2 regions of the Mesorhizobium sp. M7D.F.Ca.US.004.03.1.1 genome follow, and region 1 is predicted to be linked to the other one. Evidence: riboswitches for the same ligand, from Rfam matches in the RefSeq annotation. Region 1 holds a riboswitch; the other holds the start of a gene.
What was found. Region 1 has a riboswitch for S-adenosylmethionine ahead of EN935_RS21540 (O-succinylhomoserine sulfhydrylase). Riboswitches for the same ligand answer to the same signal wherever they lie in the genome.

Region 1 (4,945 bases):
GATGGAGGCTGCCCGCACCGGCGTCGGCCTCGTCGCGTTGATCGAACGCAAGGGGCTTGGCGAGACGGTCGATCTCGAGGCGGCCTACAAGAAGGGGCGGCTGCTGTCGCCGATCAACCACCCCGACCCGGCGCATCTGCACCTGACCGGCACCGGACTGACGCATCTGGGTTCGGCCGCGACACGCGATTCCATGCACAAGAAGCTCAGTGCCGACGGCGAGGAGCAACTGACCGATTCCATGAAGATGTTCCGCATGGGGCTGGAGGGCGGCAAGCCCGCGAAAGGCCAGATCGGCGTGCAGCCGGAATGGTTCTACAAGGGCAACGGCACGATGGCGGTGGCGCCAGGTGCCGCACTCCTGTCACCGGCTTTCGCCAAGGACGCCGGCGAAGAGCCGGAGGTGGCCGGCATCTATGTCATTGGCGACGACGGCGCGCCGTTCCGTGTCGGCTTCACGCTGTCGAACGAGTTTTCCGACCACGTCACCGAACGCGTGAACTATCTCTTCCTCGCCCATTCCAAGCTGCGCAACGCCTCGTTCGGGCCGGAAATCCTGATCGGCGACCTGCCGTCCGACATCCGCGGCACCTCGCGCATCCTGCGCGACAGCGAGGTGCTATGGGAAAAGCCGTTCCTGTCCGGTGAAGCGAACATGTCGCACACCATCGCCAATCTCGAACACCACCATTTCAAATATGCAGCCTTCCGCCAGCCGGGCGACGTGCATGTGCACATGTTCGGCACGGCGACGCTGTCCTTCGCCGACGGCATCAAGACCGAGGCAGGCGACGTGTTCGAGATCGAGGCCAAGGATTTCGGCCTGCCGCTGCGCAATCCCCTCGAGATCGAACAGCCGGTGAAGGTGGCGGTGAAGGCGCTGTAGAAAGGGTGATCTCCCCCCTTGAGGGGGAGATGTCGCCGAAGGCGACAGAGGGGGTCGTCGCGCGTGGAGCGCCGACGTCTTCTCGCGGCACCAGACGACGCTGGCGTTCTACGCGCAGCGACCCCCTCTGGCCTGCCGGCCATCTCCCCCTCAAGGGGGGAGATTGGCAGCTTCAACGTCTCAATAAATATCGAAGTCGAAATACTTGGCCTGGATCTTCTTGTAGGTGCCGTCGGCGACGATCGCGTCGATGGCCGCGTTGAGCTTGTCGCGAAGTGCTGTGTCTTCCAGGCGAACGGCAATGCCGGCTTGCGTTTCCGTACCCTTGACGTCGCCGACCAGCTTGCAACAGCCGTCGCTTGCCTTCTTCAGCCAGTCCATCAGCACGAACTTGTCCGAGATCACGGCGTCAAGCCGGCCGTTGGTCAGGTCGGTGATCGCCTCTTCCTGGGTCGGGTAGAGTTTTGCCTCCGCACCGGCCTTGCCATAGCTATTCTGGGCATAGTCGGCCTGCGTGGTCGAAGCCTGGGCGCCGACCGTCTTGCCGGCAAGGGCCGTCGGTTCGGTCGAGGTGAGATCGCTGTCCTTCGGCGCCACCAAAGCGAGCGGTGTCGTATAATATTTGTTGGTGAAGGAGACCTGCTTCTTGCGCTCCTCGGTGATGCTCATCGAGGCAATGATGGCGTCGAATTTCTTGGCCTGCAAAGCGGGAATGATGCCGTCCCAGTCCTGGGTGACGATCTCGCATTCGACCTTCATTTGCGCGCACAGCGCATTGGCGATGTCGATATCGAAGCCTTCGACCTTGCCATCGGCCGTAATGGTATTGAACGGCGGATAGGCGCCCTCGGTGCCGATCTTGATTTTCTCAACCGCCTGCGACAGCGAGCCGGCTGCCATCACCAGCATGGCAGCACCCGCTGCCGACATGATCCATTTCGAAATCTGCATTTTCTTGGTTCCCCTTGAACGCCAGCATCTTGACGACCAGCAAGGCAGCCAAGCATGGCGAGCCAGTACAGGCAAGTATTTTGCCTGACGGTAATAGGCGCTCAGCGCGCGGCGCGGAAATGCTTGGACAGCTTCAGGCCCTGCGCCTGGTAGTTGGAGCCGAGATCGGTGCCGTAGAGCGCCTGCGGCCGCTTCAGCATGTGCTCGTAGACCAGCCGGCCGACAATCTGGCCATGGTCGAGGATGAACGGCACTTCGTGGCTGCGCACTTCGAGCACCGCCCGGCTGCCGGTACCACCGGACGCGGAATGGCCAAAGCCCGGATCGAAGAAGCCGGCATAGTGGACGCGGAATTCGCCGACCAGCGGATCGAAGGGCGTCATCTCGGCGGCGTAGAGCGGCGGCACATGCACCGCCTCCTGGCTGACGAGGATGTAGAACTCGTCGGGATCGAGCACCAGCTCGCCGGCGCCGCTCTTGTGGATCGGCTCCCAGAAGTCGACGACCTCCTGTGCCGCGCGCTTGTCGACATCGACAAGACCGGTGTGATGGTTGCCGCGATAGCCGACCAGCCCGTTCTGATCGCCGTTGAGGTCGATCGACAGCGCGATGCCGCCGCCGGAAATGTTCGGCGGCTCGGTGGCGACCAGCATCTGCGCGCGATGCAACTCATTCAGCTCGGCTTCCGAAAGCAGCGCATTGCCGGTGCGGAAACGTATCTGCGACAGACGCGAACCGGTGCGAGCGACGATCGGGAAGGTGCGCGGGCTGACCTCCAGATAGAGCGGCCCATGATAGCCGGCAGCGATCTTGTCGAACTCGTGGCCGCGATCGGTCATGACGCGGGTGAAGATGTCGAGCCGCCCGGTCGAACTCTTCGGATTGGCCGAGGCCGAAATGTCCGCCGGCAATGCCAGGCTTTCAAGCAAGGGCACGATGTAGACGCAGCCGGTCTCCAGCACCGCGCCCTCGGCAAGATTGATCTCGTGCAGCTTCAGCCTATCGAGCTTTTCCGAAACCTTGTGGTTGGGACCCGGCAGGAAGGAGGCACGCACCCGCCAGGCCTTGTCGCCGAGCCTGAGATCAAGACTGGCCGGCTGGATCTGGTCGGCATCAAGTGCGCGCGCCGACTTCAGCGCGCCACACTGGAACAGCGCTGAAATGTCCTGATCGGGAAGAATGCCTGTCTGCCGCAAGGCTCCGCTCCTTAGCCGCTGGTACAAACCTCTTAATGAAGCCGGCAATTGACGCAAGCGTGGCGCGGGTCTAAAGGGTCGTTATCCCGTGGTGATTTGGCCGGTCGGCTTGCAGCCACGTTAAACAAGTCGCTAAAGGACCGTCGGGCCGCAAGGCCGTATGGACCGGTTGCGACTTTCGCGGCCGGTTTTTTTGTGTCTGGAAGAAGAGCGATGAGCACCAAGAAGCGCAACTGGAAGCCTCAGACGGCACTCGTGCACAGCGGAACGCTGCGTTCCGGTTTCGGCGAAACGTCGGAGGCGATTTACCTCACCCAGGGCTATGTCTACGAAACGGCGCAAGCCGCCGAAGCCCGCTTCAAGGGCGAGGAGCCGGGCTTCATCTATTCGCGCTATGCCAATCCGACCGTCGATATGCTCGAGAAGCGCATGTGCGCACTCGAAGGCGCGGAAGACGCGCGCGCCACCGCGTCCGGCATGGCCGCGGTGACGGCAGCCCTTCTGTGCAGCGCCAAGGCCGGCGACCATATCGTGGCGGCGCGTGCACTGTTCGGCTCCTGCCGCTGGGTGGTCGAGACGCTGGCGCCGAGATACGGCATCGAGGCGACGCTGGTCGACGGCACCGATATCGCCAACTGGGAAAAGGCGGTCAAGCCGAACACCAAGCTGTTCTTCCTGGAAAGCCCGACCAACCCGACGCTGGAAGTGGTCGATATCGCCGCCGTCGCCTCGCTTGCCAACTCGATCGGCGCGCGACTGATCGTCGACAACGTCTTCGCCACGCCCCTGCAGCAGAAGCCCTTGCAGCTCGGCGCCCATATCGTCGTCTATTCGGCGACCAAGCACATTGACGGCCAGGGGCGCTGTCTCGGTGGCGTCATCCTGTCGGACAAGAAGTGGATCGACGAGAACCTGCACGACTATTTCCGCCACACCGGACCAAGCCTGTCGCCGTTCAACGCCTGGACGCTGTTGAAGGGCCTGGAAACGCTGCCACTGCGCGTGCGCCAGCAGACGGAAAGCGCAGGCAAGATCGCGGATTTCCTGGCCGAGCGGCCGGAAATCGCCCGCGTCATCTATCCCGGGCGCGCCGACCACCCGCAGGCCGATATCGTCAAGAAGCAGATGTCGGGCGGCTCGACGCTGATCTGCCTCGACGTCAAGGGTGGCAAGCAGGCGGCCTTCGCCTTGCAGAACGCGCTCGACATCGTGCTGATCTCCAACAATCTCGGCGATGCCAAGAGCCTGATCACCCACCCGGCGACGACGACGCACAAGAATCTGAGTGACGAGGCGCGCGCCGAGCTCGGCATCGGGCCGGGTACGCTCAGGCTGTCGGTTGGCCTGGAAGATACTGACGATCTGCTTGAGGACATCGCGCAGGCGCTGAAGGCCAGATAAGAGGCCTTCAGGCGCCGGACGGCGTCTCTTCCAGCTCGGCCGCCTTGGTGCCGATGGTCATCGCGTTGCCGCGCCAGTCGACGGCACCGCCGAGCCAGCCGCGCGCCCACATCGCCGGCAGGATCAGGTCGCGCGCCATGATCGCCGCAACCATGCGTGGCGACAGGTACCAGCCCTTGGACCAGGCCAGGGCGCACTCGGGAAGATAGAAGGCCGCCAGCACGGCGATGGCGGTTGGCCAGAGGCTGATGCCGGCGCTTGCCGCCGCAATCAGCGCGAGCACCAGCGGCACCACCGCGCCTGTCAGGATTTCGGGTGCGAAGAACAGCGGGAAGGTGACGCGGCGCAGGCGCGCCCAGCGGGCCTGGCGTGACCAGATCTCGTCAAAGGTTCGCCGACCGAGCGGTTGCTCGAAGGGCGCGGCGACGAGATTGACGCGCAGGCCGAGGCCATTGACCAACTTGGTCGCGGCAGCGTCCTCGGCGATCTCGGCGGCCAGCGCGCGGATGCC
Region 2 (6,686 bases), on a different contig from region 1:
AAGGCCTCGCTCGGCTTCATTCCGCTGGGCAAGATCAAGCCGGTGGAATAGCGTTGCCATGGCAAGACCCGTGAGGTTGCTGAGTGTTGGCGCACTGACGTTGGACACCATCCTGCGTGTCGAGACACTGCCCATGCATCAAGGAAAGTTCATCGCCTCCGACGGCGTCCAGATCGCCTCGGGCATGGCGACGAGCGCTGCCTGCGCGGCCCACCGCCTGGGTGCCGAGGTATCGCTGTGGGCGAGTGCCGGCGACGATGCCGTCGCCGACCAGCTCATCGCCGGCATCGAGGCCGAGGGCGTCGATTGCACCTTTGTGCGCCGCGTCAGAGGCGCCCGCTCGGCGCTGGCCTCGATCCTGGTCGACGCGCATGGCGAGCGCATCATCGTGCCGTTCTATGACAGACTTGCCCACGCCGATCCCGAAGCCTTGCCGGTCGCTGACCTCATGGCATTCGACGCCGTACTGGTCGATGTCCGCTGGCCGGGTGCGGCAGCACTTGCCCTGAAGGCGGCCCGCGCCATGGGCCGTCCGGCGATCCTCGATGCCGACACCGCACGGCTGGAGGTCCTGGAACAGCTGTTGCCGCTCGCCACGCACATCGTCGCTTCGGAGCCGGCGGCGCGCATTGTCTGCGGCCAGGCGCTCGATCCGGAAACGGCTTGCGCCGATCTCGCCAGCCGCACCGACGCCTTTGTCGCGGTGACCGGCGGCGCGGCGGGGAGCTGGTGGCACGACCGTTCCGCAGGCTGTGTACGCCATGTCGCGGCGCCGAAAATCAAGGCCGTCGACACGTTGGCCGCCGGCGATGTCTTTCACGGCGCCTTCGCCGTCGGGCTGGCGGAAGCCATGCCGGTCGAGCAGGCTTTGCGCTTTGCCAGTGCGGCCGCCGCGCTCAAATGCCTGCGCTTCGGCGGCAGGCTGGGCGCGCCGGACCGCGCCGAGACTCTGGCCATGGTCGCTGCGACCTGGCCGACATCCCGACAAGGCTAAGGGAGCTGAGATTCAGGTCAGGCCGAGTCGAAAATGGCTGAGACCGAGAACCGGAGCGGAGCGTACTTGAAGTACGTGAGCACAGTTCTACCGCGACGCGGTGGAACGGGGAAGCGCAGGTATCCGCCATTTGCAGGCCGGCCTCACCTGAATATCAGCTCCCTTTAGGGTGTTCGACCGCCTGACGGCCAAAATCGGGCACGTCGATGTCCTGGCCGGCCTCGATGATCGAGCGGCGCACGGCGCGGGTGCGGGTGAACAGGTCGAAGAGTTTTTCGCCATCGCCCCAGCGGATCGCGCGTTGCAGCGACGCCAGATCTTCCGAGAACCGCGCCAGCATTTCGAGGATGGCGTCCTTGTTGTGCAGGCACACGTCGCGCCACATGGTCGGGTCGGAAGCGGCAAGGCGGGTGAAGTCGCGAAAGCCCGAAGCCGAATATTTGATCACTTCGGATTTGGTCACCGACTGCAGATCATCGGCGGTGCCGACGATGTTGTAGGCGATGATGTGCGGCAGGTGCGAGACGATGGCCAGCGTCATGTCGTGATGCTGAGGGTCCATCGTGTCGATGTTGGCGCCGCAGCGCCGCCAGAATTCCGACAGCCTCTCCAGCGCGTCCGGATCGGTGTCGGGCACCGGCGTGAAGATGCACCAGCGATTGTCGAACAGGTCGGCGAAACCGGCATCGGGGCCGGATTTTTCGGTGCCCGCCAGTGGGTGACCGGGAATGAAATGGACGCCGGCCGGCACATAAGGCTGCATCTGCGCGATGACCGATGCCTTGGTCGAGCCGACATCGGTGAGGATCGCGCCCGGCTTCAGCGCCGGCGCGATTTCCTCGGCGACCGCGCCGGATGAGCCAACCGGCACCGAGACGATGACCAGATCGGCATCGCGGACCGCTTCTCTCGCATCGGTCGTGTAGGAATCACCCAGCCCAAGCTCCTCAGCCCGCGCCAGCGTCGCGGCGCTGCGGGTGGAAATGGCGACGTGACGGGCGAGGCCCTCGCGGCGGATGACGCGGGCCAGCGACGAGCCGATCAGGCCGATGCCGACCAGCGCGATCTTTTCAAACATCGGTGATGTCATGGTGTTCTAGCTTTTCAGGAATGTCGTGAGAGCGGCGACAACGCCGCGATTGGCCTCTTCAGTGCCGACGGTCATGCGCAGCGCGTTGGGAAAGCCGTAGCCGGAAACGCGCCGCAATATATAGCCGTGCGCCGTCAGATAGTCGTCCGCCGCCGCTGCGGAATGTTTCTTGTCCTCGGGAAAATGAATGAGGATGAAATTGCCGACGCTGGGCGTCACCCGCAAACCGAGCCCTGTCATCTGTTCGCTCAGCCAAGCCAGCCAGGTCTCGTTGTGCGTCACGCTGCGCTCGACATGAGCGCGGTCCCGGATCGCGGCGATGCCGGCCTCGATCGCCGTCGCATTGACATTGAAGGGCCCCCGCACGCGGTTGATGGCGTCGACGATGTGCATCGGCGCATACATCCAGCCGATCCGCGCACCGCCGAGGCCTATCTTGGAGAAGGTACGGGTCATCACCACGTTCTCGGCGCTGCTGACCAGCTCGATGCCGGCTTCATAGTCGTTGCGGCGGACATATTCGGCATAGGCCGCGTCGAGCACCAGAAGCACGTGCCTGGGCAGGCCGGCATGCAAGCGGCGCACCTCCTGGAACGGCACATAGGTGCCGGTCGGGTTGTTGGGGTTGGCGAGGAACACGATCTTGGTGCGCGGCGTGACGGCGGCCAGGATGGCGTCAATATCGGCGCGCTCGTCTGTTTCCTTGATCGTCACCGGAACGGCGCCAGCCGACTGGATGTAGATTTTGTAGACCATGAAGGCGTGTTCGGTGATGACAGCCTCGTCGCCGGGCGCCAGATAGGTCTGTGCCAGCAGGCCGAGGATTTCGTCGGAGCCATTGGAACAGATGATGTTCTGCGGGTTGAGGCCGTGCACCTCGGCGATCGCTTCGCGCAGCCGCCTGGCGGTGCCGTCGGGATAGACGTCGAGCTTGCCGGCAATTTCACGCGCGGCTTCGATCGCCTTCGGCGACGGACCGAGCGGGTTCTCGTTCGAGGACAGCTTGTAGACCTTGGCGACGCCGGCAGGCGCCGTGCTCTTGCCCGGCACATAGGCGTCGATGTCCATGATGCCCGCGCGCGGGGTTGGACGTGCCTTGTCCGGTGTCTGGCTCATGTCGCAAAATCCGTCGAGAACGCTTCCTGAGGGAAGCCGCAGCGGAAATACAAGCCGTGGCCCGCAATGTCGAGAGGTGACAGCCACCGGACCAAGGCTGGCCGTTGACGCCGGCGCGCCACAGCCGTAGAAGAGGTGCGAACTTCCGTGGTGATTTGGCCGGTCGGCTTGCAGCCACGTTAAACAACTTGCTAAAGGGCCGTTTGCATCCTGTAACCGGCTTTGCGACTGCAATGCCGGTTTTTTGTTGTCCGCGACCGGCCGGACATCGGCATCGATTTTCGAAAGCGCGGTGCCGTGGATTCAAAGTGTGAGATGGATGTCATGGCCGTTCTGCGCGCCCGCAAAACCAACAACGAGGCCGACCAACCGTCGAGCCCGGTTTTGCGTTTTGGCTCCGACAAGCCGCTCAAGCTGGATGCCGGCACACTGCTGTCGCCGTTCCAGATCGCCTACCAGACCTACGGCACGCTGAATGACGCTCGCTCCAACGCCATCCTCGTCTGCCATGCGCTGACCGGCGACCAGCATGTCGCCAGCACCAATCCGGTGACCGGCAAGCCGGGCTGGTGGGAAGTGCTGATCGGCCCCGGCAAGATCATCGACACCAACCGCTTCTTCGTCATCTGCTCCAACGTCATCGGCGGTTGTCTTGGGTCCACCGGACCGGCCTCGACCAATCCCGCCACCGGCAAGCCCTATGGGCTCGACCTGCCAATCATCACCATCCGCGACATGGTGCGCGCGCAGCAGATGCTGATCGACCATTTCGGCATCGAGAAACTGTTTTGCGTGCTCGGCGGCTCGATGGGCGGCATGCAGGTGCTGGAATGGGCGTCGAGCTATCCGGAGCGCGTCTTCTCGGCGCTGCCGATCGCCACCGGCGCGCGCCATTCCTCGCAGAACATCGCCTTCCACGAGGTCGGAAGGCAAGCTGTCATGGCCGATCCGGACTGGCATGGCGGCAAATATTTCGAGCACGGCAAACGCCCGGAAAAGGGCCTGGCGGTGGCGCGCATGGCCGCCCACATCACCTATCTGTCGGAAGCCGCCCTGCACCGGAAGTTCGGCCGCAATCTGCAGGATCGCGAAGCGCTGACCTTCGGCTTCGACGCCGACTTCCAGATCGAAAGCTATCTGCGCCACCAGGGCATGACCTTCGTCGATCGCTTCGACGCCAATTCCTACCTCTACATGACGCGGTCGATGGACTATTTCGACCTCGCCGCCGATCATGGCGGTCGGTTGGCCGATGCCTTCGCAGGCACCAGAACCCGCTTCTGCCTGGTGTCCTTCACCTCGGACTGGCTGTTCCCGACCGAGGAGAGTCGCTCGATCGTGCACGCACTCAACGCGGCCGGCGCATCGGTATCCTTCGTCGAGATCGAGACCGACCGCGGCCACGATGCCTTCCTGCTCGACGAGCCGGAACTGTTTGCCGCCATCAACGGCTTCATCGGATCGGCGGCCCGGGCGAGAGGGCTCAGCGCATGACCCCGAAAAATTGCAGACTTTTCGGATCGGGATCATGCGCCAGGCAGGAGGCGAAGCCATGAGTGTCAACCGCGACCAGCGCGTCGACCTCGAGGTCGTCGCCAACCTCATCCCACCGCAGTCGCGCGTGCTCGACGTCGGTTCCGGCGACGGCTCGCTGCTCGAACTGCTGCAGGACACCAAGCAGGTCGACGGCCGTGGACTGGAGCTGTCGCAGCGCGGCGTCAACGAATGCGTGGCGCGCGGCCTCTCGGTTATCCAGGGCGATGCCGACAAGGACCTCGAATTCTATCCCGACAAGGGCTTTGACTTCGTCGTCCTGTCGCAGACGCTGCAGGCCACCCGCAACCCGAAGCTGGTGCTCGACGAACTGCTCAGGATCGGCAACCGCGCCATCGTGTCCTTCCCCAATTTCGGCCATTGGCGGGTGCGCCTGTCGCTGTTCATCCAGGGCCGCATGCCGGTGACCAAGGACCTGCCCTATTCCTGGTACGACACGCCCAACATCCACTTCTGCACCATCCGCGATTTCGTCAATCTGTGCGACGAGCTCGGCGCGACCGTGGAGAAGGCGACGGCGCTCGACGCCAATGGCCAGAAGATCGGCCTGTCGATGCCGTGGTGGTTCTGGAATTTCTTCGGCCAGCAGGCAGTGTTCTTGCTGAAACGGTAGCTGTGTTCGCCATGCATCTCTTTCGTAGGCGCCCTTTGCCTGTTGAAGTCCCTTCCGACATCCTGGCTGGGTTAAAAGCCGGGATTCTCATCTGCACCTCACCACGCAGTGGCAGCAACCATCTCGCCGGGTTGATGGCAACCGCCGGGCTTGGCAATCCTCTGGAATGGTTCGGCGGCCGCCGTGTTCTCGAATTGCCGAACTATCCTCGCGATCCCCGTGCTCAGGTTTTGCGTGCATTAAAGGATGGGCGATCTCCCTCCGGAATTTATGCAGTCAAACTCTTTGCAAGCCAGTTTTCCCAGGTGGCCAAGACTGTGGACCTCCCAGCCAGCCTTCCAGGACTGCGCTATGTCCGCTTAACCCGCCGCGATCTCCTTGGTCAGGCAATTTCTTGGGCACGCGCTCGTCAGACCGGTCGATTTCGCTCCACTGAGGCTGCTCAGAACTCACCACGCTATGACGGCGCGGCGATCGCGGAGGCGCTTGAAAAAATCATGCTGGAAAATCTGGCCTGGGACATTTGGCTAGCAAGAAACGGATTGTCTTTCCTGTCATTGACATATGAGGAACTCTTGGCAAACCCACGGGCCAGCCTTGTAAAGGTCGCGCATCTGGTTGACGCTGAAATCACATTTGAATCTACATCAGCCCCCAATTCTGGTCTCGAGATCCAACGGGACACCGTCAATACGGAATGGAGGGAACGCTTCTTGTCGCAGTATTCCGACACCTCAAAGTTCCAGACCAGAAATCACCGCGGGTCCGGCTTTCTTTGAAATCCGGGCTGGCGCTCCGATTTGATCAAAGAGGCAACATGCAAGATTATGTGGGACAATGGAGCGTTTCACGAAAGGCTGTCGCTCGATAGGCAGAGGTTGCTTTACTTTAGGTTGCGGCGGATATAGCCACCTAGACGATGAATGGTCAGTGCAGAGATGGTTGAAGAACGCGCAAGATATTCACTCGTTGTGGAAATGGAAAACGCCAAGTCCATCGACTGGGACGAGATCGGCATTGGACTGAAGGCCTTGGCGCGGGAAATCGTAGCTGTCACTGATCTCGGCCTGGCGCGACCGAAAGTTGTTATTTCTCATGGTGGGCATGAGTCGGATGCAGACGCGCTGCTTCATAAAATCACGGCTGAAGCACCGCAGCTGGGTCAAGTTTCCGACCTCGTCTTCACAGCGTTCCCTGGCGGCCGATACTACGACCTGAAGAACAATGGCGTACTGGCAACGGACGGAAGCATCGTCATCTTGACCGATTCCGACGTCGTGCCGGAACCAGGCTGGCTGTCAGCTTTGCTGAAGCCATTT

Region 2: it holds a riboswitch for S-adenosylmethionine, as region 1 does, so the genes downstream of both, EN935_RS15585 (homoserine O-acetyltransferase) here and EN935_RS21540 (O-succinylhomoserine sulfhydrylase) in region 1, are expected to answer to the same signal.

What each region holds. Positions count from the first base shown of each region.
Region 1 covers NZ_RZQG01000418.1:112-5,056, reverse strand. Annotated here, with positions in the region: gene araD1 (AraD1 family protein) at 1-886, shown strand, start outside; gene EN935_RS21550 (ABC transporter substrate-binding protein) at 1,067-1,837, opposite strand; gene EN935_RS21545 (2'-deoxycytidine 5'-triphosphate deaminase) at 1,939-3,033, opposite strand; SAM riboswitch at 3,112-3,189, shown strand; gene EN935_RS21540 (O-succinylhomoserine sulfhydrylase) at 3,247-4,434, shown strand; partial or broken gene EN935_RS21535 (glycosyltransferase) at 4,442-4,945, opposite strand, start outside.
Region 2 covers NZ_RZQG01000241.1:200-6,885, forward strand. Annotated here, with positions in the region: partial or broken gene EN935_RS15565 (DUF2125 domain-containing protein) at 1-51, shown strand, start outside; gene EN935_RS15570 (sugar kinase) at 59-994, shown strand; gene EN935_RS15575 (prephenate/arogenate dehydrogenase family protein) at 1,149-2,084, opposite strand; gene hisC (histidinol-phosphate transaminase) at 2,091-3,200, opposite strand; SAM riboswitch at 3,338-3,415, shown strand; gene EN935_RS15585 (homoserine O-acetyltransferase) at 3,525-4,694, shown strand; gene metW (methionine biosynthesis protein MetW) at 4,753-5,367, shown strand; gene EN935_RS15595 (Stf0 family sulfotransferase) at 5,316-6,146, shown strand; partial or broken gene EN935_RS15600 (glycosyltransferase) at 6,291-6,686, shown strand, end outside.